3 regions of the Salinivibrio sp. AR647 genome follow, and region 1 is predicted to be linked to each of the others. Evidence: predicted binding sites of a transcription regulator. Region 1 holds the regulator's gene; each other region holds the start of a gene.

Region 1 (6,644 bases):
TGATGGATAAGGTGGCCGCTGGCTATAACAAAACGCCAATTATCGAGAACATTCGCCTTAACTTAGTGCCTGGGGCGCGCATTGGCCTGTTAGGGCGTAACGGTGCGGGCAAATCAACGCTGATCAAGTTATTGTCGGGCGATTTGCCGGCGATGGCTGGCGAGCTAAGCTACTCTCAAGGGGTGAAAATAGGTTATTTTGCCCAGCATCAACTCGATACCTTACGTATCGATGAAACGCCGCTCCAGCATCTAAATCGCTTAGCACCAACTACTGCCGAGCAAACCCTGCGAGATTTTCTCGGACGGTTTGGCTTTCAAGGTGACAAAGCGTTGGAAAACATTGGCCCTTTCTCTGGCGGCGAAAAAGCACGTTTAGTCCTTGCATTGTTAGTCTGGCAAAAACCGAACTTGTTACTGTTGGATGAACCGACTAACCATTTGGATCTCGACATGCGCCAAGCGTTAACGCTCGCATTGCAATCCTATGATGGCGCGATGGTGATCGTCAGCCACGATCGCTTTTTATTGCGTGCGACAGCCGATGACTTGTATTTGGTGGACAAGGGCGCAGTGCTACCTTTTGATGGCGACTTAGACGACTATCACCGCTGGCTGACCGAACAACAACGCGCTGATCGTGCGGAAAACAAAAAGCAAGCCGCAGACGAAAAACTTGCCCCACAGCAAACGCAGTTAGATCGAAAAGCACAAAAGCGTCGTGAAGCCGAATGCCGAAAACAAACGGCGCCACTACGAAAAAAAATTGACCGTTTAGACACAAAGATCGAACAACTTTCTGCCATTATCGCAGAAGCAGAAAACCAATTAGCGGATCCCGCTATTTACCAGAGTGACAACAAAGCCCGTTTAACGGAGCAATTGCAACGCCAAGCCGATGCAAAGTCGACGCTCGAAGAGGTGGAACAAGAATGGATGGAGCAACAAGAAGCGCTAGAAGCCCTGGAGGCGACATTCAACCAACACTAACGCCTGGGATGGCAAACGCCGCCGATCTTTGGCAGTTTTGTTTGCACCACTATGCTAAGCAAGAGGTCAAACAAGCCTGCCTTAAATTACAAGACGAGCACCAAGGCAATGTGAACCTTGCTTTGTTGCTCGCTTGGATTGAAAGCCATGGTTACGGGCTTAGCCCCGAGAGCCTCACCCAGCTTAAGCACGCCTTGAGCCGGTCTGAACATTTGCTGATCGCTTATCGCCATCTAAGACGCGATCTCAAGCCACGCGTGGGCACCGGCCAATATAAAAAAATGCTCAACTTTGAACTCAGTTTAGAAAAGTTCCAGCAACAAGACTTGATTGAAGTGCTTAATCGTCAATCCTGGCTCACACAAGCCGCGTCTCCCTTGGCCTATTATTGCCGCCAGCTATCCCCCTCTGCCCGAAATCTCTATACACCACTACGGGTAGACCGGCCTACAAAAGAGGATGGAGCAGACGATGATGACACCCTTTAATCCCATTCCAACTGCCCGTAATGCGCATCTGCAAACCTTACTGCCACGCCTGCTGCGCCGGCAACCGCTTTTTGCGCCTATTTGGCAAGCGTTTGATCTACCTGACGGTGACTTTGTCGATCTTGCATGGACGCATCATCCCGAAGTAGGACAGCCTATTATTGTCTTGTTTCATGGCCTAGCAGGAAGCTTTGATAGCCCTTATGCCAATGGATTATTGGCCGCTTTCAAACAGCAAGGCTGGTGCGGTGTGGTGATGCATTTTCGCGGTTGCAGTGGCCGTCTTAATCGCGCGCCGCGGACTTATCATTCCGGCGAAACGGAGGACGCTCGGGCATTTTTGACCTATTTACGCCAGACCTACCCGAACAATGAGATTGCCGCTGTGGGAGTCTCTTTGGGAGGAAACATGTTGGTGCGCTACCTGGCCGACTATCAGCATGATCCGATTGTCAGTTGTAGTTGTGCTATTTCTCCCCCGCTCGATTTAGCGGCGTGCTCGACCCGTATTCAACAAGGGTTTTCCCGTGTTTATCAAGCGTATTTGCTACGGTCGATGCGACAAACCTTATCGGAAAAACTTACCCGACACCAAAAAGTGGGTCGGTGGCATGCTGGGGAGCGGCCAAAGATTAAAACTCTGTTCGAGTTTGATCAAACGGTCACCGCACCGCTGCATGGCTTTGACGATGCTCAACACTACTATCAAAGCTGTAGTGGTTTATCTGTCCTTGACGCTATTACGGTCCCACTTGCGATTATCCATGCGAAAGACGATCCCTTTATGACCGACGCAGTAATCCCAACCTCGCCTCTGCCCGCGAATATTGACTATCAACTGAGCGAGCATGGTGGGCATGTTGGTTTTGTTACCGGCAGTTGGCGCCAGCCACAGTTCTGGCTGGAGCAGTCGGTGCCTCACTGGTTAGCCTCACGCCTTTGCTCGTCCCGTTAAAAAGGGACGCCACGCAAAGCAAAAAAGACCGACGCACATTGATCTACTGCATTGTGTTGAATGATTGGGTAAAATGCGAGCTGATTCACAATATCAGCATCAAGCACCCTAACGTCTCAGCCATAAATCAACAAAAGGTGATGTAGTATGATGGTTCCTTGGCAATCGGTCCCTGAGGAAACACTGACTCGTTTAATCGAGCACTTTGTGTTACGGGAAGGAACCGATTATGGTGAGCAGGAAGTCAGCTTTGCACAAAAAGTGGCGGATGTTCGCCAACAACTGCAATCCGGCGACGCCGTGATTGTGTATTCTGAGTTGCACGAGACAGTGGATATTCGTCGTAAGGAAGCACTCAGATCTTAGCATCGCTGTACGCAATAAACAGCGATACACATTCAGACTGAATGACAGGGCGCGTCATGTCGGCTAAACATCCAATCATCGCGGTCACCGGCTCTTCAGGAGCAGGGACCACCACCACGTCCGAAGCATTCCGTAAGATGTTCCAGATGATGAACATCAAAGCGGCGTGGCTAGAAGGGGACAGTTTCCATCGCTTTACGCGACCGGAAATGGACGTCGAGATCCGTAAAGCACGTGAGCAAGGACGGCACATTAGTTACTTTGGCCCCACCGCCAATGATTTTCCGCGATTAGAGCAGTTTTTCCGTGAGTACGGTGAACTCGGCACAGGCAAATATCGCCGCTACTTGCATACCTTTGATGAAGCGGTGCCCTACAATCAAATGCCAGGGACCTTCACACCATGGCAGGATTTACCCGACAATACCAACGTACTATTTTACGAAGGCTTGCACGGCGGTGTGGTTGATGGTGAGGTCAATGTCTCCCAACATGTCGACCTATTGATTGGTATGGTCCCGATCGTCAACCTTGAGTGGATTCAGAAATTTGTCCGCGATACCCGCGATAGGGGCCACTCACGCGAAGCGGTCACCGACTCAATTGTGCGGTCGATGGACGATTATTTGCATTATATTACGCCGCAATTCTCACGCACTCACATTAACTTTCAACGGGTGCCGACGGTCGATACCTCCAACCCACTGAACGCCAAAGGCATTCCTTCGTTGGATGAGAGCTTTGTGGTGATCCGCTTTCGAGGGATGAAAAACGTCGACTTTCCTTATCTGCTGCAAATGATCACGGGGTCTTTTATGTCACGGCATAATACACTCGTCGTGCCAGGCGGTAAGATGGGCTTTGCGATGGAACTTATCATCCGTCCATTGATTCAGCAGCTAATCGAAAAAGGCAAGATTGGCTAGGGCGTAGCGCATCTATCGTGTATTACTTCTCAAGCCGTGATCTTAGCCACGTTTTTGCCAGGTTTTTAGGCGGTTGGCCTAGATCAAAATCAAGAAATTGCTAACAAAAAAAGATACACTCTTGTTAACATACAGTGAGCTTGTAGCCCGCGCCCAGACTTCGTATTCTGTGCATAGATCTGGTGGGTTACCCCTCAGACAAAGATAGGACGTTGTTGCCGGGCAACACATGCAGAGGAAATAAGTTATATGGTTCCAGGAAAACCTCAAACAGACCCTACACTCGAGTGGTTCCTTTCACATTGTCACATCCACAAGTATCCGTCTAAAAGCACGCTGATTCATGCAGGCGAAAAAGCGGAGACCTTGTATTACATCGTGAAAGGGTCTGTCGCCGTTCTAATCAAAGATGAAGAAGGCAAGGAAATGATCCTGTCTTATCTTAACCAAGGTGATTTTATCGGTGAGCTAGGCCTTTTCGAAGATGATCAGGAGCGTACCGCTTGGGTTCGGGCTAAGTCTCCTTGTGAAGTGGCAGAAATCTCATTCAAAAAGTTCCGCCAACTGATCCAGGTTAACCCTGATATATTAATGCGTTTGTCCTCACAAATGGCGCGCCGTTTGCAAGTGACCAGCCAAAAAGTGGGGGATCTTGCCTTCCTGGACGTCACGGGCCGTATTGCGCAAACCTTGTTGAATTTAGCGAAGCAACCCGATGCCATGACGCACCCTGATGGCATGCAAATTAAGATCACACGTCAAGAAATTGGCCAAATCGTTGGGTGTTCGCGTGAAACCGTGGGGCGTATTCTTAAAATGCTGGAAGAGCAAAATCTTATTTCAGCCCATGGTAAAACCATCGTGGTATACGGTACCCGCTAATCACAGCGCTCTCTGTATTCCCAACCGACGCCCTGGCGTCGGTTTTTCTTTTTAAAACAAAAAAAAGGAAGAGCGAACTCTTCCTTAACTGTGTATGCCTCGTTATATCAGCTATTTATTAGTGCGTGCTCTCAAAAATTTTATCCGCTGAAGCGGCAACAAATCCCTGGTACAACTCACCGTTGGGCAACACATAACGCTTAGCAAACTCATAAAACCCACCTGGAATGGTTTGCGTGCCATCAGAGAAAACAACAGCGACACGGTCAGCCATGGTGGAGGATTGCTCCAGATAAACGGATGCGTCCCCTTTTACTTCACCACCCGCTTCGTTAATTGCAAAGCCATTGTCTCGCAGCTTTTGATTAACCGATTGGCAATGATCATGAGCCTTTAACTGATTGACACTCACCGTGAAATGATTCGCACCATAACCGTGCGCGGCTACCCAGGACGCGTATTCACTCTCCTCAGCAAGCGCTTGATAGGTGGCGCTATCGATGTCCCAAAGCCGCCCCTGATGAAGAAAATCGCTCCCTGTTAGTGACGACGCATCGACTTGTGCCACCAGCTTGTGAACAATGGCTTGCAGCGCAGGCGAGCATTGCTCGACCATCAATTCACTGATAAACACTTTCGGCATCAAAGGATCGGGGTGCTCGAAATGGCAGGCATTGAGCTTTTTCGCTTCAAAGGTATAGTCCCCTTTTTGCTGATAGCCTAGCGCCAGGAAGGGGCGCGCCAAGACCTCAAGCCCAACCTTGGGCAAACCAAATGTCCGCAAGGCAATATGATCATTGATTAAAGGCTGCCCTTCTTCGAGCAAGGCATGTACCTGATGTGCCGATGGGCAAAGACGGTTAATATAGTCTTGCCATAATTTATCGAATAACGCTTGGCCACTGTCCATGTTGGTCTCCTTAATCTTGTTGAGTCGGAATACCGGGGGCGAACGTCTCAGGCAGTACCACCTGCTCCCCTTCCATTGATGCCATGGGATAAGCGCAATAATCGGCGGCATAGTAAGCGCTTGGACGTAAATTACCCGACGCACCTGGCCCGCCAAATGGCGCATCACCGCTTGCCCCTGTCAACTGACGATTACGATTCACAATCCCTGCGCGAATATGATCGAGGAAGTATTGCCATTCGCCCTCGTCTTCACTGATAAGGCCTGCCGACAAACCATAGCGGGTATCATTCGCCTTCGTGATCGCATCAGCCATATCCTGATAGCGCTGCACTTGTAGTAGCGGACCGAAATACTCTTCGTCGGGTAACGCTTGAATGCCACTCACATCTAAAATCCCTGGAGAAATCACCGCATCGTGTAAATGCTCGCACTCTATGACGGGGGTTGCTCCCAGATCGATCAATTTTTGTTGTGTGGCCAAAATCCCCTCGGCGGCAGCCATTGAAATTTGGGCGCCCATGAAAGGTGCGGGATCATCAAACTGTCCGCCCACTCGCACGGTTTTGGTCCATTGTGCTAGGCGAGTCAAGATCTTGTCACCCACTTCTCCCTCAGGCAGTAGCAGGCGGCGTGCACACGTACACCGCTGACCGGCACTGAGGTAGGCCGATTGAATAATGGTGTATACGGTGGCGTCTAAATCACCGAACTGATCACTCACCACCAAGGGGTTATTGCCCCCCATTTCCAGCGCCAGCATTTTATCGGGCTGGCCAGCAAACTGACGATGAAGAATATGCCCCGTATTGGCGCTACCGGTAAACAATAAACCGTCAATACCGCGCGCTTGGGCCAGCGCCTCACCGGTATTGCGCCCACCTTGTACCAGGCTGATCAGTCCTTGCGGTAATCCCGCTTCGAGCCAATAGCCCAAGGTCTTCTCTGCGACTTTTGGCGTCAGCTCAGAGGGTTTAAATACTACGCTGTTGCCCGCCAATAAAGCTGGAACAATGTGGCCATTAGGTAGATGCCCAGGGAAATTGTAAGGCCCGAATACCGCCATAACGCCAAGTGGACGATGGCGTAATACCGCTTGGGTGCCATTGACGTCTTTTTCACGTGAGC
Region 2 (13,033 bases), on a different contig from region 1:
GCGTAAAAAACGCAAGCGCCACCAGCATAATGATACTGGCGGGGATCAATAAACGGCGACTCACGGGCATGCGTGAGGATGAAACATTCATGGTTTAGTCCTGTTTAGGCGAGAAGCGCTCCAACAGCAATACCAGCACAAAGCCCGTAATCATGGCAATCACCGCGAGGCCAACTTGTGCCGGATGTCCCACGATTGCCTCGTACGCGCCCGGTAGAAGGTTATCTTGCATCAAAGGGACTTGTTCACCCGATGAGTTAGTCCGCCAGGTAAGAGTATGTTTCCAAGGCCAAATTTTACCCAATGTGCCTAACATTAAACCGGTAAGGAAGGCGAGTGTTACTGCATAAAAACGCTCTAATAACCAGGACAGTAAATGAGAAAAACTCAATAAGCCGACGATGGCCCCCAAGGCGAGTAAGCCGAGCATATCCCATTGGCCTTGATGTACCGCGTCTAGAATCGGGCTATACATGCCGAGCAGTAACAGTATAAAGCTGCCCGAGATCCCAGGTAGAATCATGGCGCATATGGCAATGGCGCCGGATAAAAAGACGGTGAGAGGGCTGGCTGTCAATTGCAACGGATTAGCGACGGTGATCCAATACGCAAAGCCGATACCGATAAGCGCGGCGAGTACCGTTCTTAGCGTGATTTTAGGGGCGGGGAGCTGTTTGGCGATATGCAGTGCTGACGCAATGATAAGACCAAAGAAAAACGACCACAGAGGGATGGGATGGTTGGCCAGCATCCAACTAATGCCCTTCGCTAAACCTGCGATACTGCTTAAAATTCCGGCTAATAACACACACAAAAAGGTGCCATTGATGTGTTGCCATACGGCCTTTAAGCCCTTGCGCCGCCAAAGCGAGAACAAGCTCGGGGTAATACGCCGAATACTTTCCAGCAATAGTGTATAGATGCCAGTAATAAACGCGATGGTGCCGCCAGATACGCCAGGAACGACGTCAGCGGCGCCCATTGCTACCCCTTTCAGATAGGTTGAGACCAGATTCTTGATCATAATACCATTCATCGATAAAAAGCTAAGGGCTGCATTATACCGAGATGAATCGTCAGTGATAGGCCTGCTTATACTAGGACGACTAGTCGTCTTCGCCATTTAAATTTTGAAGAGCATCAGCTAGTGCCCTCACGCGTTCATTCGTTTGATCGACAAGGCGACGAATTTCGGCTGCAGACTCTCCAGAGCGTTGTGCCAATTGTCGTACTTCATCGGCGACCACGGCAAAACCTCGGCCCGACTCACCGGCCCGAGCTGCTTCAATAGCCGCGTTGAGCGCAAGTAAGTTTGTCTGTTCGGCGATGCCGTTTATTACACCAATAATTTGTTGTATTTCGCTGCTAGATGCTTCGACTTTTGTCATTTCCTTCTCCGTTACATCAACAGCTTGGGCTCTATTGGTCACATCAATACCGTAGGAGACGAGGTAAACAGGGTTCCCTTCGGAGTCAAAAATGGGGGCGACGACAGTATCGAAACGGCGTTCGCTTCCGTCTGCAGCTGTAAACGGTAGTACTTCTTTTATTTGTTTACCCGAGAGCACATCGCTAAATGTCGATTCTCCGAGCTTATTCTTGAGGTTGTTGCTTAGAATTTCTGAGTTCGACGATGTTTCTGCGCGTAAGTGGTCAAGCATGTACGAATTAAACGAATCAGGTGTACCGTCAAGATTCCACTGCATAATGCCGTTGCTGACACTGATCGCATCAAATCGACGTTCTGCCTCAAGTGATCGTTGTTTCGCTTCGGTGATATCAGCTTGAATAGAAATAAAGCTAGATAACTGTCCGTTATCATCAAAAATTGGATTGATAGAGACAGATATCCAATAGGCATCACCGTGTTTGTTATAATTAAGGAGCTCGTCGTAAAAGGATTCGCGATTTTTTAGTTTTTGTGAGATTTTCGCGACTGTTTCGGTGTTAGTTCCTGGCCCTTGAAGCATAGTACCTGGTTTTTTACCGCGCATTTCCGACATTGTATAACCTGTGAGTTTTTCAAACCCTTGGTTAACATAACGGGTATAGCCGTCAGCATCGGTAATAATGACTGAGTTATCTGTCTCATCTGCTACCATCGATAGCATTTTGAATTCTTCCCGACGCTCAACTTCCTCTGTGACGTCTTTGACAAACGCGGTGTACTGAATCTCGTCATCAAGTTCTATTTTAGATATTGAGAAACTTCCCCAACGGTTTTCACCATTTTTACGTACGAAAGGGACTTCGCGGGTGGAGCCCACAATTTTGTTGATACCGGTTCTTCGGTTTCGATTGACTAATTCATCATGCTCATGACGGTGTTGTTAAGGTACCAACATTTTTACGTTATGGCCTAGCATTTCGTCCCGAGAGTATCCCCACATTTGCTCAGCAGATTTATTAGCAAAGGTGATGCAGTTACGGCCATCGATAGTCACGACTGCATCTAGAGCTTGCTCGAGGGTTTGATTAACAATCTCTTGAGCTTGTTTTTGTGCAGAGATATCGTGAACAAATGCGGTGTAAGTAGATTTTCCAGCATGTTTAATATGATTTAACGAGATGTTCACCCATACACGAGTTCTATCTTTTCTTTCTAGCTGTACATCGCGAGATGTTCCGACGATGCGATTTTCTTGGGTCGTACGGTGATGATTAATGAACCCGTCATGACTGCCCCGAATTTCTTCTGGAACCAGCATTTTGACGTTGTGACCTAATACTTCATTGCGTTGATAACCCCACAGCGATTCAGCAGCATCGTTGAAATAGATAACGTTATTTTTTTCGTCGATGGTCACGATAGCGTGTATCGACTGATCCAGTGTTTTTTTGTAACGTCCATCAACGACTAAGTCCTTAAACATTGGCTTGTCCTTTATTGATCATTAACACTCGTGTACTTGTGAGTGGCTGGTGGTGTCAATTTCGTGATGTGTATTGCAACTCGTAAGAAATACCGTACCACATCCGGTACTCTGATGTTGAGTAGACCGATCAACTTTAGGGTTAATATCAACACAAAAAATGGTGGGTATTTAAGGCCAAAGTGAGCGCATGAGTGTTCGATTTTCAACCATTGCCGGAATGCCTGCAGCTGAGAGCTAGAAAGGATCATTCATCAGGTTGACCTTTAATGTGTTGTAGGGGGGTCAAGCTTACTGAGAAGTGAATTGCACCAACTGTGATCGCGTTATAACTCAGTACATCGATGAGAAAATTTTTTGATAATTCAACAAAGTATCACAAAATGTAGGCTGAGACTTAATAATAACTACGCCCCCAGAAACCTCTGAGGGCGTAGTGGTGCGAGGTTAATTGCCCATCAATTGCAAGAGGTTTTCGGCGGTGACGACCGCTTCTTTGCGATTGGCAATGTTGAGTTTTTGATAAAGGTTACGGATGTGGGTTTTAATGGTTGTCCCGGCGACATCTAGTTCATGAGCAATTTGCTCGTTACTGAATCCTGAATAAATCAAGCCAAGTACCTGCCACTCCCGCTGGGTCAATGAGCTGGTTCGTACTAACTCAGGAACGTTTGGATGCTTCACCAGTTTTTCGACAAAGGCTTCATCAAAGTGGGTTGAGCGAGAGCGTTGATGGCTGGCGATTTCTTTCAGTAACTGTTGTGCACGATGACGTTCTAACGCGCCAAGCGCTTGTTGTTCGATCAACGCATGCAACAGCGATGAGATAGCGTCACCCTCAATTAAAAAGTTACCCATCATACCCGTCTGATTAGTGAGTATAAGCGCTTCTTGAAGCTGCGTTTTCGCATACTCCGTTTCATGCTCTTTACTGGCGAGCACCGCTTCCACGATAAGATTTCGGTTCTTGTCTGTCACGAGATTGGCTTGGTTCGCCTCGCGACGGAGAAAATCAATCGCTTGGCGAGCCTGATCATACTGACCTAGATGGAGGTGCGCCCGGGCGATATTACGCCATTGCAGCTGGCTAAAGTGATTACAGGCCGATGCGGGGCGAACGGCGCGATGCAGCCACTCCTCCATATGAGGAAGTTCGTGTTTGGCTTGCCAATAGAGTAACAACGATAAAGACGCGTTAGCGGTCCAATCGACATGATAAACCGACTCACGTAATAGATGCTCAATATGCTCAATGTGCTTGGCAGCTTTGTCGAGTTCACCGCGGCTGACGGCAACACGTGCGAGCATGGAGTAACTATGCAGATGCTTGCTCGGGGGCTGATTCTCTAGCACTTGGAGCCCCTTGTAGGCACAGGCTTCGGCTTCGTCTAAACGGTTCCAACACCAAAGAATTTGTGCGCGAAGACGTAAAGCAAATTCATGTAAAGGAACTTGGTGTAATTGCTGATCTTCAATGAGTTGATCGGCACTGTCGAGCAGCTCAAATGCCGCTTGCACATAGCCTTGTGCCAGAAGAATTTCACTTTGTTGTAAAATTGCCCAAAGTGCCTGGTGATACACTTGGTGCTGGCGAGCGAGTTTTTCCGTTTGTTGCATCATCGATAAGGCACGATCGAGCTCGCCGAGCACATGGTTCACCTCGCCAACGACAGATGTCGCGACAATACGGCCACGGTAATTGGCGCTATCTAGTTGCTCAAGTGCTTTTTCAGCCAGGCGCATGGCCCGCTCTGGGTCGTTGGCATTAATTGCCACCTGTGCAAGTAGCGCATTGGCATTGCCTTGATAATCAATGTCGAGCGGTATTTCGCGAGCTTGATAGGCTTTTTCTGCACTTGCTAATAGCTCACCCACTTCATGATAGCGATGCTGGCTTTGTGCAAGCCAAGCTCGAAGTAGGCTTAAACTCGGATACTGGTACAAGTACTCGTTATTTAGCTTGCTGATAGCCGCTTCGAGGGTCGATAGCTCCCCACGGTTAAACATCCGCCAACCATATTGATTCAGAATATCTGCCAACAGGGCATCATCCTCGCCATAACGTGAGTGGCGCAATGCTTGATGTGGCGATTCAAGCTTGAGCCAAGCTAAGGCCGCTTGCCGATGCAGTGTTTGTTGCTGCTGTGGGATCCGAGCCTGGCGCTCATGGGCAAGAAATTCAGCAAATAGATGGTGAAAACGGAACCAATTGTTGTCGCCTTCGAGTGGATAAATAAATAAACCGTAGCGGTTCAGAGACTCCAGCATCCCCAACGCGTCGCCGCGCTCCGTTAAGGCATAGACTAATTCATCGTTGAACATTTCTAATACCGACACTTTCATCAAAAACTGACGGGTTTCAGTATCAAGTAAATCAAACACTTCTTCCGCTAAATAGTCCCAAAGGTGGGCATGGTTAAAGCTGGCACACGAGGCCGCGCTTTGCATGAGCGTACGCTTTTGGTGCTGTGCTTGAATCGCAATCAGTTGCAATGCTGACGGCCAACCTTCAACGTAGGTACACAAGGCATTGGCGGTTGACTCATCGACCCCATCGGCCACGCGTTGATTAAAAAAGCGGGTGGTCTCTTCGTTATCAAAGGCGAGTAATTCGTTCCCGATTTCGATCATTAAGTCACGAACACGCAAGTTCGCGGTGCCCAATGGCGGGTTGGCTCGTGAAGTGACGACCAAAGTGAGGTTATCCGGCATGTGCTTGATGAAAAAACGCATGGCTTCATGGATTTCTTCGTTATCAATAAGCTGATAATCATCCAATACCAGATAGCTGGTGGCATGAAAATTCGCTAACTCGGCAAACACATCGGATAAAAGTGCACGAAGCGATGAGAATTGGCGCTTCTCAGCAAGCTTAATGGTGTTTGCGCAGCCTTCTTGCGTGGCTTGATGCAGGGCTTGTAACAAGTAGTTAATAAAGCGGAAGCTATCATTGTCACTGTCATCAATACTAAACCAGCCAACATGGGACTGATCAGCCAGCCATTGTGCGGCCATGGTTGTTTTGCCATAGCCGGCGGGGGAGCGGAACATCACTAATTTATAGTGAGGCGCTTGTTGTAGCATATCGAGCACCCGAGGGCGCAATATGGCGTTATAAAGCCGACCTGGTCGAGTAAGTTTTGATGGGATCCACATAACACACTGTCCTTAACCTCAAATACGGTGCCGGCCCCTCAGCGCGACACTGCTTTATCCTCCTTGGAGTCTATGCGACTCCTAGATAGCAAACTATGATCTCTCTCCACTCTTGTGTTGATTGCTCTAGAATGGTGCATCTACGCCCTATATTTGTGATTTATATCACAATAGTTTTTTGTTTTCGCTATCCTTTAAAATAGCTTTGTACATTTATGTGTCCTGGAAAATATAGAATTTGCGCTGGCGCACAAAAATAACAAAAGTGATTTCTTACTTTTCATGCTGCTTTTCGAATGCTTTTTGTCCCATAACGTGATGTTGATCACTGGCTTGTATGTGGATGCTAGGATTGATGAGAGGCGGCTCACTGTTGGTGTGTGACACAGCTCTCTACGCCCTGCTATCTCCTCCTTTCCGTCACTGTGAGTGGGAGGATGTTTGTTACTCTCGAGTTGGGCAGGATGAATAGCCATCAAGGTTTCATTCCATTATTGAGAGTTATGACATGACCCCAAAACAGCAACATGCCTTTGATAAAAGTGCGTTTAAAATCAGCATGGTCCAACACTTGACCCAGCTAGGTCACGCACCTGAAACCGCTCAACAACGCGATTGGTACCTTGCCTTAGGGCGTGCATTAGCTGAGCACACAACAGGCGACTTGGTGGCGACTGAAAACGATCAAGCGATCAAACAGGCAAAAAGCGTTAACTATTTATCTCTTGAATTTCTCATTGGCCGTTTGACGGGCAACAACCTGATTAGCATGGGTTTATACGATGTGATTGCTGAGGCCGTTGGTGAACTCGGTCTGGGTCTTACCGACTTATTAGAGCAAGAGCGTGACCCGTCACTCGGCAACGGTGGGCTTGGGCGTCTCGCCGCTTGCTTTATGGATTCACTCGCGGCACAGCAATATCCAGCAGTTGGCTATGGCTTACACTACGAATATGGCCTTTTCCGCCAATCTTTCGATCAAGGGGCGCAGCAAGAAGCGCCTGATGCATGGCGTGAGCCAGAAGGCTACCCTTGGGAAGTCGTCCGTCCGGACCTGACTCAAACCATTGGTTTTTATGGCCATGTTGAGGTTGTTGAGGAAGCGGGGCATACCTATCGTCAATGGGTGCCTAGCTTGAAAATCCAGGCAATGCCTTGGGACTTACCCATTGTCGGTTACCAAAGTAACACCGTTTATCCATTGCGTTTGTGGGAAGGTCGAGCACTGACACCGTTCGCGCTTGATGCTTTTAATGCGGGCGAGTACACCCATGCGCAGCAAGCTGATATTGATGCGGGTAACCTGACTAAAGTCCTTTACCCCAACGATAATCATGATGCGGGCAAGACGCTGCGTTTAATGCAGCAGTACTTCCATAGCGCCGCCTCAGTGGGTGACATTCTTCGCCGTCACTTGGAAGCCGGACATGCGTTGGCGGCGTTGCCGGAGTATGAAACCATTCAGCTTAACGATACTCACCCAACGATCGCCATTCCTGAACTGATGCGTGTGTTGCTAGATGATTATCGCTTAGGTTGGGATGAAGCGTGGGCCATTGCTAGCCGTACCTTCGCTTACACGAACCACACGTTATTACCTGAAGCGCTTGAAACGTGGAGTGAATCGCTCATGGCAGAGCTTCTTCCTCGCCATATGGAGATCATTTTCGAGATCAATCATCGTTTCTTACAAGACGTGGAGCAAAAGTGGCCTGGTGATGTGCGCAAACAGCAAGTGTTATCCGTGATCGATGATCAAGGTGAGCGCATGGTGCGCATGGCGAATCTGTGTGTGATTGGCTCTTATGCTGTCAACGGTGTCGCGGCCTTGCACTCACAGTTGGTTAAACGTGATTTATTCCCTGAGTTTGATGCGCTTTATCCAGGTCGCATTCAAAATGTGACAAACGGCATTACACCGCGTCGTTGGTTGAAATTCTGTAATCCTGATTTATCAAACTTGATCAGTGAAAAAATTGGCGAGCAGTGGCCAGCACAGCTTGAGCAACTCGAGCAGGTTGCACAATATGCTGACGACGCTGATTTTCAGAAAACCTTCATGGCGGTCAAGAAGCGCAATAAACAGCGCCTTGCTGACTGGGTAAAATCCAACCTCGATATCACGCTTAACACCGATGCGATTTTCGATGTTCAGATCAAGCGTCTACACGAATATAAGCGTCAGCACTTAAATCTATTGCATGTAATTTCGCTCTATCAGCGCTTGCTGAACGAGCCAAACTTTGACATGGCGCCACGAGTGGTCTTTTTTGCCGCTAAAGCAGCCCCAGGTTATGAACTGGCAAAATCGATCATTTTCGCTATCAACAAGGTGGCCGAAACGATCAATAACGATCCACGCGTTGGCGATAAGCTTAAAGTGGTGTTTATTCCAGACTACCGCGTAAGCATGGCAGAAATTATCATTCCAGCCGCCGATGTGTCAGAGCAAATCTCAATGGCCGGTAAAGAAGCGTCGGGCACGGGTAATATGAAAATGGCCCTTAACGGTGCCTTGACCATTGGGACCATGGATGGCGCTAACGTCGAGATCCGTGAAGAAGTGGGTGACGATAATATCTATATCTTTGGCTTAGATGTTGATGGTGTCACCGAATTACGCCAAAAAGGCTATCAACCCGAAACAGCGTACCAAAATCAACCGCTTCTAAAAGCCGCTTTAGATAGCCTATTGGATGAAACCTTCACGCCAGGGCAGCCTGGTTTGCTGCGCCCTGTCTTTGACAGCGTGATGACAAGTGGTGACCCGTACTTATGTTTGGCTGACTTTGCTGATTATGTCCGCGCACACAATGACATTGATCGTGATTATCGAGACATGTCGCAGTGGGCACGCAAAGCCATTCTTAACACCGCGCTGGTTGGTAAGTTTAGCTCTGACCGTTCCATCCGTGATTATGTTAATAATATTTGGCAGCTAAAAGCGATCAAACGCTAATTGCTAATTGCAATATAACGGGTTAACAACCTGATAGGTGGCAAGGGATTCGCCTTGCCACCTGATAATAATGACAACAATATTGCCCAATAAAAGAAGGGGGCAGACCCCTCGGAGAAAGCGATGAAAGAATCTGCATTAAAGACAGTCGCACACATGGCGAACCTTGCCGACCGTTATATCAGTGCTTGGGGCACAGAAGCGGCGGTGCCAGACAGTACCTTACATGATTTATTAACGTCACTTGGCTATGACACACGTCATGATGATGCGTTGTTGGCATCAGCGGAGAGAAAACATAAAACGGATGTGCTTGCCCCCGTACAGGTGGTGCAAGACAACGAACCGGTTGAAATTGCGCTTTACCTTGGCACCAGTGCCAGAGACAGTGATTTTAGTTGGCGTTTGGAAACCGAACAGGGCGAGTGCTTTGAAGGTTATCTTCAGTCACAAATTATTCGCGATGAACGCAGTGAGGGTGGCCCGCTCGTTTTTAGCTTACCGTGCGCTCTACCTTGGGGCTACCACCGTCTTTTTGTAAACCGAAAGCGCCGCAAATCTCCCTATCAGATGACGTTAATTATGGCGCCTTCTCAGTGCTATAAACAACCTGAACTGAACGCGCACAAAAAAATGTGGGGGCCGAGTATTCAGCTCTACACCTTACGCACTCCACATAATTGGGGCATCGGTGATTTTGGCGATCTCAAACAGTTGGTCAGTGAATTGGCGTCACGCGGGGCAGATTTTGTTGGTCTGAACCCGATTCATGCGCTTTTCCCTGCCAATCCTGAAGCTGCGAGTCCTTATAGCCCGTCATCGCGTCGCTGGCTTAATCTTTTGTATATCGATGTCAGTGCGGTGCGAGAGTTTTCATTGAGCGCCAAAGCACAGCAACTGGTCGGCAGTGCCGCGTTTCAACGTCGATTACAGGCCGTACGTGATACCCATTGGGTCGATTATAGTGAAGTTGCCGCATTGAAGATGGCGGTATTGCCGTTACTGTTTGAGGAGTTTAAACAGCGGGAGTTGCTGCAACAGACGCATCGTGGCCGCGCTTTCTTAGATTTTATTGAGCAAGGTGGTGACAGCTTAAAACAGCAAGCGACCTTTGATGCATTGCATCAACACTTGCGCGCAGACGACGAGAATATGTGGGGCTGGCCGGTGTTCCCAGAAAAGTACCGTCGTTATGAGAATGCGGCGACGCAAGCTTTTATTGAACAGCACCATGATGACATCCAGCTGTATATGTATTTACAGTGGATTGCTCAAATCCAAATCGAAGAGGCACAAGCGATCGCCGAAGAACAAGGCATGGCGCTCGGTTTATATCGCGACTTGGCGGTGGGTGTTTCAGATGCGGGAAGTGAAACATGGTCAGATAACTCGCCACTCGTGCTTGACGCCAGTGTTGGCGCGCCACCCGATATGTTGGGGCCGCGAGGACAAAATTGGGGCTTACCACCGTTTGATCCACAAGCGCTGCAAGCTTCGGGTTATCATGCGTATATTGAACTGTTGCGTGCCAATATGCGTCACTGTGGTGCATTAAGGATTGACCATGTGCTAGGTCTGTTGCGTTTATGGTGGATCCCGAAAGGCAAGAACGCCAGCGAAGGCGCGTATTTATATTACCCAGTAAAAGACATGCTTGCTATTTTGGCACTTGAATCACACCGTCATCAATGCAGTGTGATTGGTGAAGATTTAGGCACGGTGCCTGACGAAATTGGTGCGTTGCTGAGCGATGCGGGTGTGCATTCTTATAAAGTGTTCTTCTTTGAAACGTCAGAGGAAGATGGTGGATTTATTTCACCGGCCCATTATACCGAGCAAGCGATGGCAACACTTTCCACTCATGATATGCCAACCATTCGGGGATTTTGGCATTGTGATGACTTAAAAATGGGTCAAGAGCTGGGCTTGTATCCGGACGAAGCACAGCTTCAGCAGTTGTTTGATGATCGCTTAAAAGCGAAACAAGGGATCTTAGACAGTGTTCGTTGGCATGGCATGTTGCCGGAAGGTGTAGGGGCAGATGCGCGTTATGTGCCGATGGATGGCTATTTGTGTCGCGCACTACAATTGCATGTCGCAGCCGGCCAATCTGCGCTGTTGAGTGTGCAGCTTGAAGATTGGTTAGAAATGGACAAGCCAGTTAATATCCCTGGTACGGTTGATGAGTATCCTAACTGGCGACGTAAACTCTCTGTGAACCTAGATACGTTGTTTAGCCGCGAAGAGTTAAATCAACTGGCGAAGGATCTTTCGCGGGTACGCTTACACGCGAGTCATCTATCCGTTTGATCGCCTGATCACCACGCGACCACGCTCTATCCTTAGTGCTAGCCAACACACATGGGATGGAGCGTTTTTCTATAAGGAGCCTTCTGTGTCACATTCCTCTTCCTCGATGACACCATACTATACGCACCCCGATCACTACGACATCGATCTCGCGGCCTTGCACAATCCTCGCTATGCGCATCAGCTCATGGGTGCGCATCCTATGACCTTGCCGGTTAAGGGTGAGCCTATTGAAGGCGTGCGTTTTATTGTCTTTGCCCCTCATGCGCAATCGGTCAGCGTGATTGGCGATTGGAACCAATGGCACGCTGATACCGCCTTGATGACGCCCATTGAAGATGGCTTTTGGGTCGGGTTTATTGCCAACCTTGGCACACACCAACGCTATAAATACGCCTTAACCGGTCCTGATGGACAGGGTTTACCCCATAAAGCCGATCCTTACGGGGCGTACGCTGAGCCTTATCCCTCGTTTGCGTCACTGACTTATGATCAGTCTGTTTATCAATGGAACGATCATCAGTGGCAGCAACGACCCATAACCGCAAAGCATCAACAAGCCTTGTCGTTTTATGAGTTACATCTTGGCTCGTGGCAACATGATGAAAATGGCCAAATGCTGGGCTATCGCGACCTTGCTGCGCGCTTAGTGCCGTATCTGGTTGATATGGGCTATACCCATGTGGAGCTAATGCCGGTCAGTGAGCACCCTTTTTATGGGTCGTGGGGATATCAACCCATAGGGCTTTTTGCACCGACCAGCCGCTACGGATCGCCGGATGATTTTAAGTATTTTGTCGACCAATGCCATCAGGCAGGGATTGGCGTGATCCTTGATTGGGTGCCGGGGCATTTTCCCACCGATGATCATGGGCTTGCGTACTTTGATGGCACGCCTTTATATCACGATCCTGATCCGCGTCGTGGTTGGCATAATGATTGGCACTGCCATCTCTACGATATGGGTAAAGATCATGTGCGCCGCTTTCTGGTGAATAATGCGCTGTATTGGCTCGATCAATTTCACATTGATGGTCTACGCGTGGATGCCGTCGCGTCGATGCTCTATCTCGATTATTCGCGTGAGCATGACCAATGGCTCCCCAACGCTGACGGTGGCAACGAGAATTACGACGCGATCGCGACACTAAAATGGATGAACGAGTCGGTTTATCACTATTTTCCCAATGCGATGACGATTGCCGAAGAGTCCACCACATTTCCTGGCGTGTCTGCGCCCACGTATATGGGAGGGCTTGGGTTCGGATTCAAATGGAATATGGGCTGGATGCATGACAGCTTAAGTTATATCCGTGAAGAACCTGTGCATCGACGCTATCATCACGATACGCTGACCTTCCCATTGGTTTATGCGTTTAGTGAGAACTATGTGTTACCGCTATCGCATGACGAAGTGGTCTATGGTAAAGGCTCTCTGATGGGCAAAATGCCTGGCGATGAGTGGCAACAAACGGCTAATTTACGCGCCTATTTGAGCTATATGTATGGTCAACCCGGAAAAAAACTGAATTTTATGGGGGCGGAAATTGGTCAAACAGCAGAGTGGGATCACGATAGTCAACTTGAGTGGCACTGGTTGCAGTATGAACGCCACCAAGGTGTTCAAGCTCTGGTGAAAGCCCTCAATGCTCTTTATGTGTCGACGCCAGCATTGTATCGACTCGATTGTGATCCGACAGGGTTTGAATGGCGAGTCAAAGATGCGGCAGATATC
Region 3 (13,033 bases), on a different contig from region 1:
CTGTTGGTTAGATACGCTAGCGGTCCGCTTATTAACAACTTTTTTACTTTTTTCTTTTACTTGACTGTACCCCGCTGAAGGGTCCGATTCAACGTCTTTTGTGCGTTGAGTCGCGGTTTTTGACTTCTTTTTCCCCTCGAATTTGCCAGGATCGGCGCCTTTTCTAGAAGATGCTGCTACCGACGCAGCACTTGCAGTGGCTTTTGTGGCAGCGGCCACAGAAGCGCCATTGGCGACGACCTCGGCAGCAGAAGAAGATGAGGAAGATTGCTCCCTAGTGGGCGATTTAGCCACATCGGGACGCTGATAAGCGGGCTTCCACAATGCCAGTGTCTGCCCGGGATAAATGGTGTAAGGAGGCTGTAAATTATTATGCTCGATGATATCGTCAATATCGCGATCCGTGATGTAAGCGATGTAGTAAAGCGTGTCGCCTTTTTTCACTTCATAATAGCTACCGCGATAGCTGCCTCTATCCACACTGGTGTAATCGGGCGTCACACTGGATACCGGTGCCGGTCCTCGCCAGGAACAACCAGATAAAAAAACCAATAGTGACAGAAAAAGCGCGATTTTCATCTATTTTAAAACACAGCTCCATCGCTCAGGCAGTTTATGCCAGTTCGCCCGCAACAAGGGGAACAAATTTAACCGATTCAACCATCTCGGTGTCGAATCTCGTTCCGTCACGCGTGACTTTCATCAGCGTTTGCTCAGCATCACCAATGGGAATCAACATCACACCGCCATCATTAAGTTGTTCACACAAAGCCTCCGGAATGTTGGCGGCTGCCGCGGTGACCATAATAGCATCATACGGTCCTTTACTCGGCCAACCTTGCCAACCATCTCCATGCTTGGTGGAAACGTTATAAATATCCAGCTGTTTAAGGCGCCGTTTGGCCAGCATTTGTAATTGTTTAATCCGTTCGACAGAATAAACATGATCGACCAAGTTCGCGAGGATGGCGGTTTGATAACCGGACCCAGTGCCAATTTCCAAAATGCGACTATCTCGTTGCAAATTGAGTAGCGATGTCATCTTAGCCACAATATAAGGTTGTGAAATGGTTTGTCCCCAACCAATCGGTAACGCATTGTTTCCGTAGGCCTGGTGGGTCATGGCTTCAGAGACAAACAAATGTCTGGGCACGGCTTGCATGGCATCTAAAACGTCAGTGTTTGTCACACCTTGTTGTTGCAAAAATTGAATAAGTGATTGCGCTTGACTCAACGTCTGCTTCCTTTATCACTGAGTTTGAATCGATAAATAAGGCTGCCGCCTCATTGCGGCTAGCCCAGTATGGCACGCGAGGGGACTACTCAGTCAGCCATTGCGAAAACACACCTAGCGTATCATGAGCGGTTAAATCCACTTGCAGTGGTGTGATAGAGACAAACTGCTCAGAAATCGCATGGAAGTCGGTTCCTGGTCCTGCGTCTTGTGTTTTACCCGGCGCGCCAATCCAGTATATCGGTTTACCTCGCGGATCGCCTTGTTTTATCACATCTTCTGCGTGGTGGCGGGCGCCAAGACGGGTCACTTTCCAACCCGCAAGACGGTCAAGAGGCACATCCGGCACATTAATATTGATCAAACGATGGTTCGGCGCCTCATGACGCTGGTTTTTCGCTAAAAACTGTTTCACCACATGTGCCGCAGTGTCAAAGTGTTGATGACCACAAAGTGAGACTGCGATTGCTGGCGCGCCGAGGAAAAAGCCTTCTGTTGCCGCAGCGACCGTCCCCGAGTACAGTACGTCATCACCCAAATTCGCCCCATGATTGATCCCTGTAATCACAAAATCGGGCTCCCACGGCAACAGCTCCCGCAGGGCTAAATGGACCGAATCCGTCGGGGTGCCTTGAACCGCATAACGTTGGGGACCCAGTTCACGTACCCGTAATGGATTTTCCAACGTTAACGAGTTGGAGGCCCCTGAGCAGTTACGATCCGGCGCGGCGACTACGACATCAGCAATACTCGATAACACCTCGGTCAATGTTTGGATCCCTTGCGCATGGTAGCCGTCATCGTTACTAATCAATATGCGCATCACGCTCTCCTTGTTCATTTGCAATCACAACTTCTCTCATCACTGCTGTCGCAAATGCCCCCGCAGGTAAAAAGAAACTGACGGTCAAGGTATCAGTATCGTGCGACCACGTCATGGCCTGAGGCAGTAAACGTATTAGGCGACGGTCATGACGCATGCGATTATCGCGAATCACCGCCAATAAATCTGGCTCTTGTTCTACCACATTTAACTCAAACTGCTCGGCGTCAGCGGTGGTCGGTAAAGCATTATCACCCGTCATCGGTGCAGTAATGGTTGGCTTTTGAAGACCGGCCTCGACCGTATTCGTTTGTTTTTGCTCGTCCATACATAAATCACCAGCCAGTGTCTGGTCAAACAAGCCAGCCTTTAATCGCGCAGAAACCACTTGATTAAACAACAACGCACGCGCAGCTGAGAGATAAAAACTACGTTTACTCTTATCCCGAACTTTACGCTCTCCACGCCCCCAAGCACGAGCTATCGCCACATTGTTGCCCTCGCGACCAAATCGCTGAGCGCCAAAATAATTAGGGACGCCCTCTTTAGCAATGGCTTCAAGACGAGGGAGCAATGCTTGCGGATCGGTAAGCTGACGAATACAGAGCGTAAACTGATTACCAATCAAATCACCCGGACGTAGTTTATGTTGATGCCGTGCGGTGCCCTCGATACTGACAACACCCGGATGGGTCTCGACAAACGCCGCTAAATCCGGATCATCTTTTCCTGGCAGGTGAACGCTGAACCATTGCTCTGTTACCGCATGGCGATCTTTTAAACCGGCCCAGCTGACTTGGCGCGAGGTAACACCACAGGCTTTTGCCAGCTCGTTAGCCACGTATTGCGTGTTTTCACCCCGCTTTTTAATTCGGACTAAAAAGTGCTCGCCTTGACCAGATGGCGTAAAACCGAGGGATTCTGAGACAATAAAATCGTCTGGAGAGGCTTTTAAGGTCCCGGACTGTGTCGGCTGACCATGTAAGTACGCTAAAGGTGCCAGTAAGTCTGTCATAGAGCCTCTTTATTCAATAAGACAACGGCTTCGCACGCGATGCCTTCTTTACGGCCAGTAAAACCAAGACGCTCTGACGTCGTCGCTTTGACGTTGACCGCGCCCGTTTCCACGCACAAGTCTTTTGCGATCGCCGCGCGCATCGCTTGAATATGCGGGCCCATTTTAGGTGCTTGGGCAATAATGGTGATATCCGCATTCCCGAGCTGATAGCCTTTCGCTCGTACTTTGGTGTAAACGTCTCGCAGTAACATCCGGCTATCGGCCCCAGCCCATTCTTCACAGGTATCTGGATAATGCTGGCCAATATCGCCGGCGGCAATCGCGCCCAGTAAAGCATCACATAACGCATGGAGGGCAACATCACCGTCTGAATGCGCGATCAGTCCTTGCTCATAAGGCACTGCCACCCCACCGATAATAACCGGGCCATCGCCCCCAAATTTATGCACGTCAAAGCCGTGTCCAATTCGCATCATGCTTGGCCTTCTTGTTGTGAAAGGTAAAACGCTGCAAGCCACTGATCCTCTGGATGGGTGACCTTAATATTGCTAGCACTCGCAGGCACCAAAATCGGATGTCCGCCGATCGCTTCAATCGCGGAAGCTTCATCGGTGACCTGATCACCGGCTATTTCCAGTGCGCATTTTAGTGTTTGAGTTAAAAACATTTGTGGCGTCAGGGCATGCCAAAGCGCTTCGCGCTCAACCGTATGTGCCACTTGTCCATCGTCATTCGCGCGCTTCATCGTGTCTCTCACTGGCGCCGCCAATAAGGCTCCGTCCTGATGAGATTGCGCGTGCGCGATTAGCGCATCAATGTCTGCATGCGTCACACACGGTCGTGCCGCATCATGCACCATGACCCACTGAGTTGTCACCGCTGCCAATCCAGCTTGTACAGAGGTTGCGCGAGTTAGCCCCCCGGTCACAACCTGCACATCGGCATGCTCACCAAGGCCAGTTTGCGCAAAGTAACCGTCGTTAGCGCTAATAGCAATCACCACCGAACTAATCGCAGGGTGTGCCAGCAAGCGCTCAACGGTATGTTGAAGCAGCGTTTTGCCTGCTAAAGTAAGGTATTGTTTAGGACAGTGAGCCTGCATTCGCCGTCCCACCCCGGCGGCAGGGACCACGGCACTGATACCCGACCGCAAAGCGCCAGGCTGCAAAGAGGTTTGTTCGACCACAAGTTATCTTCTTTGTTAGTACCGCCTGCAGGCGGTAATCGGTTATTGTCTTGTATCGACCAATCGGAAAAATGTTTCGTCGGGTTTGATCATGCCAAGCTCGTTACGTGCGCGCTCTTCAATCGCTTCTTGACCGCGTTTTAAATCCGCAATCTCCGCGTACATTTGTTGATTACGCGTTACGAGTTTTTGATTGGCCTGCTGCTGCACGGCGACATTAGCTTCAATTTGCCAGTAATCTGTCACACCATTTTTGCCTAACCATAAATCGTATTGTAGCCAAACAAGCGTGAGAAACAGCGCAACCGATAGCAGCCTCATACCTGTACTCCTTCCTATATCGGCTCGACGTATTTGCACAATAGAATTCTAGTCGCATAGGCTAGCGGATCAGGTCGCTGGTGTCATGGTTTTCCTAAACGAAAAAAAGCCGCGCCGTTAAACGGCGCGGCTTTTCTAATAAAAGTGTCTAAGTGCCGATTATTGGCCTTTCACTTCTTTTAGACCGTTAAACGGTGCTTTTTCACCCAGCGCATCTTCGATGCGGATAAGCTGGTTGTACTTAGCAACGCGATCTGAACGGCTCATCGAACCGGTTTTGATTTGGCCTGCTGCAGTACCCACCGCTAAGTCAGCGATGGTTGCGTCTTCAGTTTCGCCTGAACGGTGAGAGATAACCGCCGTGTAACCAGCGTCTTTCGCCATCTTGATTGCAGCCAGCGTCTCAGTCAATGAACCGATCTGGTTGAATTTGATCAAGATAGAGTTCGCCACACCTTTGTCGATGCCTTCTTTCAGGATCTTAGTGTTAGTCACGAACAGGTCATCACCGACCAGCTGAAGCTTGTCACCCAGCAGTTCGGTTTGGTGCTTAAAGCCGTCCCAATCAGACTCGTCGAGGCCGTCTTCGATAGACACGATTGGGTACTCTTCAGCCAGCTTAGCAAGATAGTGGTTAAACTCTTCTGAAGAGAAGGTTTTACCTTCACCTTTCATGTTGTAGATGCCTTGCTCTTTGTCATAGAACTCAGACGCTGCACAGTCCATTGCTAAAGTAATGTCTTTACCCAGCTCGTAGCCTGCTTGCTCAACCGCTTCTTTAATCGCAGCGAGTGCTGCTGCGTTTGACTCTAGATTAGGCGCAAAACCACCTTCGTCACCAACAGCAGTGCTTAGGCCTTTGGCTTTCAGTACTTTGGCAAGGTTGTGGAATACTTCTGCACCGATACGCAGCGCTTCTTTTAGCGTCTTAGCACCGACTGGCTGGATCATGAACTCTTGGATATCAACGTTGTTATCCGCGTGCTCACCACCATTCAGGATATTCATCATTGGCAGAGGCATAGAGAACTGACCCGCAGTACCGTTTAGCTCAGCGATATGCTCGAACAAAGGCATGCCTTTTGCCGCTGCCGCCGCTTTGGCGTTCGCCAAAGAAACCGCGAGGATAGCGTTAGCACCGAACTGAGATTTGTTCTCGGTACCGTCGAGATCGATCATCACTTGGTCGATATCCGCTTGCGCTTTAGCGTCTTTACCCAGCAATGCTTCTGCGATTGGGCCATTCACAGCTTCAATCGCTTTCAGTACGCCTTTACCCATGAAACGTGACTTATCACCGTCACGCAGTTCTAGTGCTTCGCGAGAACCCGTAGATGCACCAGAAGGAGCTGCTGCCATACCAACGAAACCACCTTCTAGGTGAACTTCCGCTTCAACGGTAGGGTTACCGCGTGAATCAATAATTTCACGACCTAGAACTTTAACGATCTTAGACATTGTGATTCCTCTCGTCTGTCATTGTTTTTAAAAATAAAGAGCGGCCGCCTTCTGGGCTACCGCTCGAATGTCGTTTATAGCTCACCGCGCTGTTTTTTGCCTGCCGCAGCAACAAATCCAGCAAACAGTGGATGGCCATCACGCGGCGTTGAAGTGAATTCCGGGTGGAACTGGCACGCCACGAACCAAGGATGTGCTGGGTTTTCAATGATCTCTACCAGCTTTTTATCGGCAGACAGACCAGAAACTGACAATCCTGCTTTTTCTAGCTTAGGACGTAGCAGATTATTCACTTCATAACGGTGGCGATGGCGCTCATGGATTTGGGTATTGCCGTAGAGCTGATGCGCTTTCGAACCTTCAGCTAAGTGGCAAAGCTGCGCGCCTAGGCGCATGGTGCCACCAAGATCTGACGTCTCGCTACGCTCTTCCACTTTGCCTTCTTCATCGACCCACTCAGTGATCAGGCCAACGACAGGATAAGGGCTTTCTTGGCTAAACTCAGTCGAGTTAGCGCCTTCCATGCCGGCGACATTACGTGCGTATTCAATCAACGCCACCTGCATACCAAGACAAATACCCAGATACGGCACATTGTTTTCACGTGCATATTGTGCCGCAAGGATCTTACCTTCAATGCCGCGGTCACCAAATCCACCAGGGACGAGAATCGCGTCCAAGTCCTTCAGCATTTCACTGCCGCGGGTTTCAAGATCTTGTGAATCCACGTACTTGATGTTGACGGTCAGGCGATTTTTCAACCCACCATGTTTTAACGCTTCATTGACGGACTTGTACGCATCCGGCAATTCAATGTACTTACCGACCATACCAATGGTGACTTCACCCATTGGGTTGGCTTCTTCGTAGCTCACTTGCTCCCATTCAGACAAGTCAGCTTCTACGGCTTCAATGCCAAAGCGCTTGCACACCAAATCGTCCAACCCTTGCGAACGGATCAACGATGGGATCTTGTAAATAGAGTCGACGTCTTTCATGGTGATGACCGCTTTTTCCGCCACATTACAGAACAGCGCAATCTTAGCGCGTTCATTGGCAGGAATTGGACGCTCACTACGGCATACCAGCACATCCGGCTGAATACCAATCGACAGAAGCTCTTTTACTGAGTGCTGGGTCGGCTTGGTTTTTACTTCGCCTGCCGCAGCCAAGTAAGGCACTAATGTCAGATGCATGAACATGGCATGTTCGCGGCCCACGTCTACCGTCAACTGACGAATCGCTTCCAAAAATGGTAATGATTCAATATCACCGACCGTTCCGCCGATCTCGACGATCACAATATCGTGACCTTCACCGCCTGCGACGATGCGATCTTTGATCGAGTTGGTAATATGTGGGATCACCTGAATCGTCGCCCCCAGGTAGTCTCCACGGCGCTCTTTGCGCAGTACATCCGCATAAACACGGCCAGAGGTAAAGTTATTACGCTTGGTCATTTTAGTGCGAATGAAGCGCTCATAGTGACCGAGATCAAGGTCAGTCTCTGCGCCGTCTTCCGTGACGAATACTTCTCCGTGCTGGGTAGGGCTCATTGTCCCTGGATCCACGTTAATATAAGGGTCGAGTTTCATGATGGTGACGTTAAGGCCACGCGCTTCAAGAATGGCTGCTAATGAGGCTGCAGCAATACCCTTACCGAGGGAGGATACAACACCGCCCGTAACAAAAATGTAGTTCGTCGTCATGCTAAACCTGAGAGTTGGATTTAGAGGAAATAAATGAAGTTCTGGACGGGATATTATGATACCAGACCCCACTGACTCCCACAATGTGAAAGCTACCACACACCCTGGTGTTTTTAATTGTCACAAATCAATTATGCCAATTACAGGATATTGCCTTACTCGTCTTTTTTAACCGCTTGCCACGCCGATTCTAGTTCATCCAGCTGACATTGTTGAATATTTTTTCCACTATCACGTAATTGATTTTCAACGCTACGAAAGCGACGTTCAAATTTCTGATTGGCTGCGCGCAACGCCTGCTCAGCATCCGTGCCTAGGTGGCGCGCGACATTGACGACAGCAAACAAAAGATCGCCAACTTCGTCTTCCACACGGCTTGCGTCAACCGGTGTCTGTGCCAATTCATGTTCGACCTCTTCCAGCTCTTCTCGCACCTTCTCGATAACCGGCGCCACGGTTGGCCAATCAAACCCTGCCCTTGCACATCGTTTTTGTAGCTTGTGGGCGCGAGTTAACGCGGGCAACCCCTGAGTCACGCCATCTAATAGACTGCAGGATTGGGTTGAGGGCATTTTCTCTGCGCGCTCTTGCGCCTTAATACCTTCCCAATCAGGCGAGCTTAATGGCTTCCCGTTAGCATCTTTAGGACCAAATACGTGAGGGTGACGACGTGTGAGCTTATCGCACACCGCACTGACGACATCGTCAAAATCAAATCGATGTTGTTCGCGCCCTAATTGACTGTAGAACACAATTTGAAAAAGAAGGTCGCCCAACTCATCTTTTAGGTCCGACCAGTTTTCACGCTCAATGGCGTCAGCCACTTCGTACGCCTCTTCTAAGGTATGAGGCACAATAGAGGCAAAGGTTTGTGCCTTGTCCCAGTCACAACCATGATTAGGGTCGCGTAAGGTCGCCATGATCGTCAGTAAGTTGTCAATTGACGCCATAAGAAGGTTCCTTCATGAAAAAACGCCCTGTCGAAACAGGGCGAATGTATTAGCGGAGACGTTTCGCTTCGACCACATCTTTCACTTGTTCAAGCCGGTTTACAACGCGGCTTAAGGTATCTAAATCAGAGATTTCGAGATCAAAGTCCATGATCGACATTTGCTTTTTATAATCAACCCGGCTTTGCATCCCGGCTACCCGTGCTTTCTCATTGCTTAGCACGTTATTGATATCTTTGACCAGCCCGGTTCGTTCATTTGCCGAAAGGCGAATGCGTACATGGTATTGACCAATATGGCCTTTCCCCCACACCGTGGCGATAATCCGCTCCGGTGCATGATGACTAAGCTCATTGAGCTGCTCGCAATCTGCACGGTGGACCGAAATACCACGCCCTTGGGTAACAAATCCTTTAATGTCATCCCCCGGCAACGGCTGGCAACAGCGCGCGAGATGCGTCATCAGATTATCAACACCTTCGACAACCACGGCATCGCGGTGGGCTTTGCCGGTGCTCGGTTTTTGTTCGCTTTGCTGCAGTTTTTCTAACAACTGCTGCTCTTCTTCTTCCAAGCTCGGTTTATTAATCAGGCCATTAATATGGTTCACTACCTGATTAATGCGCAAATCACCACTGCCCACGCCGGCATAAAGCTCGTCCAGCGTGTTAACGTTAAAGCGTTTTAGCGCCAAATTGGCATCTTTACTGATGCCGCCAATTTTTTGTAGCTCGGTATCCAAGATTTCTTTACCGGCAGCAATGTTCTTGTCTTTGTCTTGCTTGCGGAACCAAGCATTTATTTTGGCGCGCGCACGACTTGAGTTAACAAATCCATGGCTGGGATTGAGCCAATCTCGCGACGGGTTAGGCTCTTTTTGCGTGATGATTTCAACCTGGTCGCCCATTTGTAGGTGATAGGTGAACGGAACAATTCGCCCTTCTACTTTGGCACCAATGCAACGATGACCCACTTCTGAATGGATGTGGTAGGCAAAATCAAGTGGCGTTGCCCCTATAGGTAAGTCGACGACATCGCCGCGCGGGGTGAACGCATACACCCGATCGTCGAACACTTGGCTACGCAACTCATCAAGCATTTCGCCCGAATCAGACATTTCTTCTTGCCATGCCAATAGCTTACGCAGCCAGGTGATTTTTTCATCGTAGCCACTGCGGCCACTGCGGCCACTGGCTGAGCCTTCTTTATATTTCCAATGGGCCGCTACACCTAGCTCTGCATCATCGTGCATTTGTTTGGTGCGAATTTGAATCTCAACGGGCTTGCCTTCCGGCCCCAACACCACAGTGTGAATTGACTGATAACCGTTCGGCTTGGGGTTGGCAACATAATCATCGAATTCTTTGGGCAGATGACGGAACTGGGTATGGACGGCACCTAATGCGGCGTAACAATCCTGAAGTTGATCCGCAATGATGCGCACAGCGCGCACATCAAACAACTCATCAAACTCCAGGTTTTTCTTCTGCATTTTGCGCCAGATACTATAAATATGCTTCGGGCGTCCATATACCTGTGCATTAATATGCGACGCTTCCATTTCCTGCTGGAGCCCTTCGACAAAGGCACTGATATAGTTTTCACGGTCAATGCGTCGCTCGGCCAGCTGCTTGGCGATTTGTTTATAGGTTTGCGCATGTTGGTAACGGAACGCGTAATCTTCAAGCTCCCACTTTAGCTGACCAATTCCCAATCGGTTAGCCAAAGGCGCATAAATGTTAGCGCTCTCTTTCGCTGCTTGCTGACGCACAGACTCTGGCGCATCTTTCACTTCACGTAAATGGCAAATACGCTCGGCGAGTTTAATCACCACGCAACGAAAGTCTTCCACCATAGAGAGCAACATACGGCGCACATTATCAACTTGCGAGGACGTGGCCTCATCGTCGGCTTGGGTATTTAAATACCGAATCGCAGCGGTCTGCTGCACACCGCGAATCAGGTTGACTATCGACATCGAATAGTCGTCCGCCAGTGTCTCCAGGGTGACCAGTTCGGCGTCGACCATCGGAAATAATAGCGCGGCCAGCAAGGTGTCGGCATCCATGCTTAATGTCACGAGGATTTCGATCATCTCTCGGCCTCGCCACAAAGGCTGGCTGAGTGCTGATTCATCGTCACTCAATGCTCGACAATATTGGTAGCCGTCTAACAAGGCTTGTGTCGTCGATGCGTCTTGCCCGAGTCGCTTAACCCAGGTGTTAAGCTCAAATGTTTCATCTTCGTGTAGGTGGGCTTCTCGTACCGCAACCATAACTGTTCCTATCCTTAACTCTCTTACTGACAAGAGAGGCATGTCGATAACGACAAGCCACTAAACGCTTATGCCCGCTTGTTCGTCACCGGCTTAAACAAGGCCATCGATTCCATGTGTCCTGTTTGTGGAAACATATCCAGCATCCCTAATTTGACAAGTGCATAACCATTATCAAGCAGCACGCGGGCATCGCGCGCCAGGGTGGCAGGATTACAGGACACATAAACAATATGTGAAGCCCTTGATTGTGCCACAAAGTCTATAACACCCGCAGCCCCTGCGCGTGCCGGATCGAGTAAGATTTTGGTAAAATCGAGATGGGTCCACTCTCCTTCTAACGCGTCGCTATTTAAATCAGCTTGATAAAAACAGGTGTTATCACAACCATTTATCTTCGCATTATCTGCCGCCTGATTCACCATGGCTTGCACGCCTTCCACCCCGACAACGTGCCCAACCAGTTTGGCAGCGGGGACACTAAAGTTACCCAATCCACAAAAGAGATCCAAGACACGATCTTCTTTCTCTAGTGCTAACCAATCCAGTGCCTGTGACACCATGTTCTGATTGACCGTCGGGTTGACCTGAATAAAGTCATTCGGTTGAAACGCAAGGCGACATCCCGCCACTTGGTAATCTGGCGCGGCGCCGATAAGACGTTCAGGTGCGCCATCGCCTTGATGAAGATAAAAGGTGCAGCCTTGAGTTTCTGCCCAGTGGCACAATGCTTGACGGTCATCACTGTGCAATACCTTGGTGGTACGCAACGACACTACCGTGGTGTTGTCAGCCTCAATCAGATCAAGATGACCCAAAATACGTCGACCACGCAGGCCATCCAAACACGGACGCAAGTGCGCAAGCAAAGTATTCAATGACTCACTCAGAACCGGACAATGGCTAACATTGATAATCGCACTGCGTTGGCGAGCACGAAACCCCATTGCCAATGCCCCCTTTTTATCAACCTGAAGACTGATGCGTGCACGACGCCGATACTGCCATGGCCTATCTGTAATAGGTGCCGAGAGTGTTGCCTCTTCCCCAGCAAATTTTTGCATCAGCTCATTCAACGTTTGCTGTTTATGCGTAACCTGCCCTTCATGGCTTAGATGCTGCAAGCTGCAACCACCGCACTGCTGATAAACCGGGCACCCTGGCTCAACACGTTGTGTGGCGTGGCTATCGAGTTTAATTAATTGGCCGCGCGCATATTGCCGCTTTTGTTCGGTCAGCTGTACCAAGGCTTGCTCTTCCGGCAAGGTACCTGGGACAAACACCGGTTTTTTATCCAAAAAGCCAACGCCATCGCCATGATGGTCTAAGCGTTTAATGGTTATCAGCTGATGCTTTTGCTCAACCTTTTTATTTTTTTCGGGCTTAAAAAAGCGCGCCATGTCGTATTCCAGTGTTTAAAGCTTGTTGCCAAGCCAGTCAAGAGATCCTGCCAGTGGGAGTTGTGATAGTTCGCTGACTATTTTGTGATTGAATCATGTACACTGGCGCTAATTGTCGTGATTATTTTCCCATAGTTTATCTAGCATGACCAAATATGGCCTCCGCACCCGTGTTTCTGTACTCACTATTGCACCGACACTCATTGTTGGGCTATTACTCAGTGCATTTTTCACCAGCACCCGCTATCAAGACCTTGAACAGCAACTCACGGTAACCGGTTCTGCGATTATAGAACCGCTCGCCATTGCCAGCGAAGTGGGATTGAAAAATGACAGTCGTGAAAACGTGCGCCGGCTCATCGGCTTTGCTCACCGCCAGCATTCTCAGTTTGTGCGAAGTATTGCCGTGTTCGATCGTCGTAACGAGCTGTTTGTAACCTCGAACTACCACCGCAATTTAGCCATGCTCTCCGTCGATAGTGGCCAACCTATTCCCACACAATTACAGGTTAGCCAACAGCAAGATACCTTGATTTTGCGTGCACCGATTTTAGAAATTGGACGCTTTACCCCCGGGCTCAATGTCGAGCGCCCTTTGGGGTATATTGCGATGGAGTTGGACCTTAGCTCAGTACGGTTGAAACAGTACCAGGAAATGA

The links. The regulator CRP, encoded in region 1, controls carbon source genes, mostly activating them, when cyclic AMP is high. The targets are predictions, from matches to a motif close to TGTGANNNNNNTCACA.
Region 2: malT (HTH-type transcriptional regulator MalT) is a predicted target of CRP. The motif match lies at 6,184-6,199, and genes of this name have one in related genera.
Region 3: BZG76_RS00595 (CTP synthase) is a predicted target of CRP. The motif match lies at 7,834-7,849, and genes of this name have one in related genera.

Annotation. Positions count from the first base shown of each region.
Region 1 is NZ_MUFE01000009.1:139,559-146,202, reverse strand. It holds gene BZG76_RS12195 (ABC transporter ATP-binding protein) at 1-989, shown strand, start outside; gene BZG76_RS12190 (TIGR02444 family protein) at 998-1,477, shown strand; gene BZG76_RS12185 (hydrolase) at 1,461-2,432, shown strand; gene BZG76_RS12180 (YheU family protein) at 2,580-2,798, shown strand; gene BZG76_RS12175 (phosphoribulokinase) at 2,855-3,724, shown strand; gene crp (cAMP-activated global transcriptional regulator CRP) at 3,974-4,606, shown strand; gene BZG76_RS12165 (DUF1338 domain-containing protein) at 4,725-5,516, opposite strand; gene astD (succinylglutamate-semialdehyde dehydrogenase) at 5,527-6,644, opposite strand, start outside.
Region 2 is NZ_MUFE01000008.1:34,064-47,096, reverse strand. It holds gene BZG76_RS10820 (hypothetical protein) at 1-91, opposite strand, end outside; gene BZG76_RS10815 (DUF368 domain-containing protein) at 95-1,024, opposite strand; partial or broken gene BZG76_RS15675 (methyl-accepting chemotaxis protein) at 1,187-1,361, opposite strand; partial or broken gene BZG76_RS15565 (PAS domain S-box protein) at 1,770-2,873, opposite strand; gene malT (HTH-type transcriptional regulator MalT) at 3,321-6,029, opposite strand; gene BZG76_RS10800 (glycogen/starch/alpha-glucan phosphorylase) at 6,538-8,988, shown strand; gene malQ (4-alpha-glucanotransferase) at 9,112-11,298, shown strand; gene glgB (1,4-alpha-glucan branching protein GlgB) at 11,240-13,033, shown strand, end outside.
Region 3 is NZ_MUFE01000001.1:120,134-133,166, forward strand. It holds gene BZG76_RS00555 (peptidoglycan DD-metalloendopeptidase family protein) at 1-579, opposite strand, end outside; gene BZG76_RS00560 (protein-L-isoaspartate(D-aspartate) O-methyltransferase) at 614-1,234, opposite strand; gene surE (5'/3'-nucleotidase SurE) at 1,320-2,057, opposite strand; gene truD (tRNA pseudouridine(13) synthase TruD) at 2,041-3,072, opposite strand; gene ispF (2-C-methyl-D-erythritol 2,4-cyclodiphosphate synthase) at 3,069-3,548, opposite strand; gene ispD (2-C-methyl-D-erythritol 4-phosphate cytidylyltransferase) at 3,548-4,261, opposite strand; gene ftsB (cell division protein FtsB) at 4,304-4,582, opposite strand; gene eno (phosphopyruvate hydratase) at 4,742-6,040, opposite strand; gene BZG76_RS00595 (CTP synthase) at 6,115-7,749, opposite strand; gene mazG (nucleoside triphosphate pyrophosphohydrolase) at 7,905-8,699, opposite strand; gene relA (GTP diphosphokinase) at 8,749-10,974, opposite strand; gene rlmD (23S rRNA (uracil(1939)-C(5))-methyltransferase RlmD) at 11,043-12,374, opposite strand; gene barA (two-component sensor histidine kinase BarA) at 12,520-13,033, shown strand, end outside.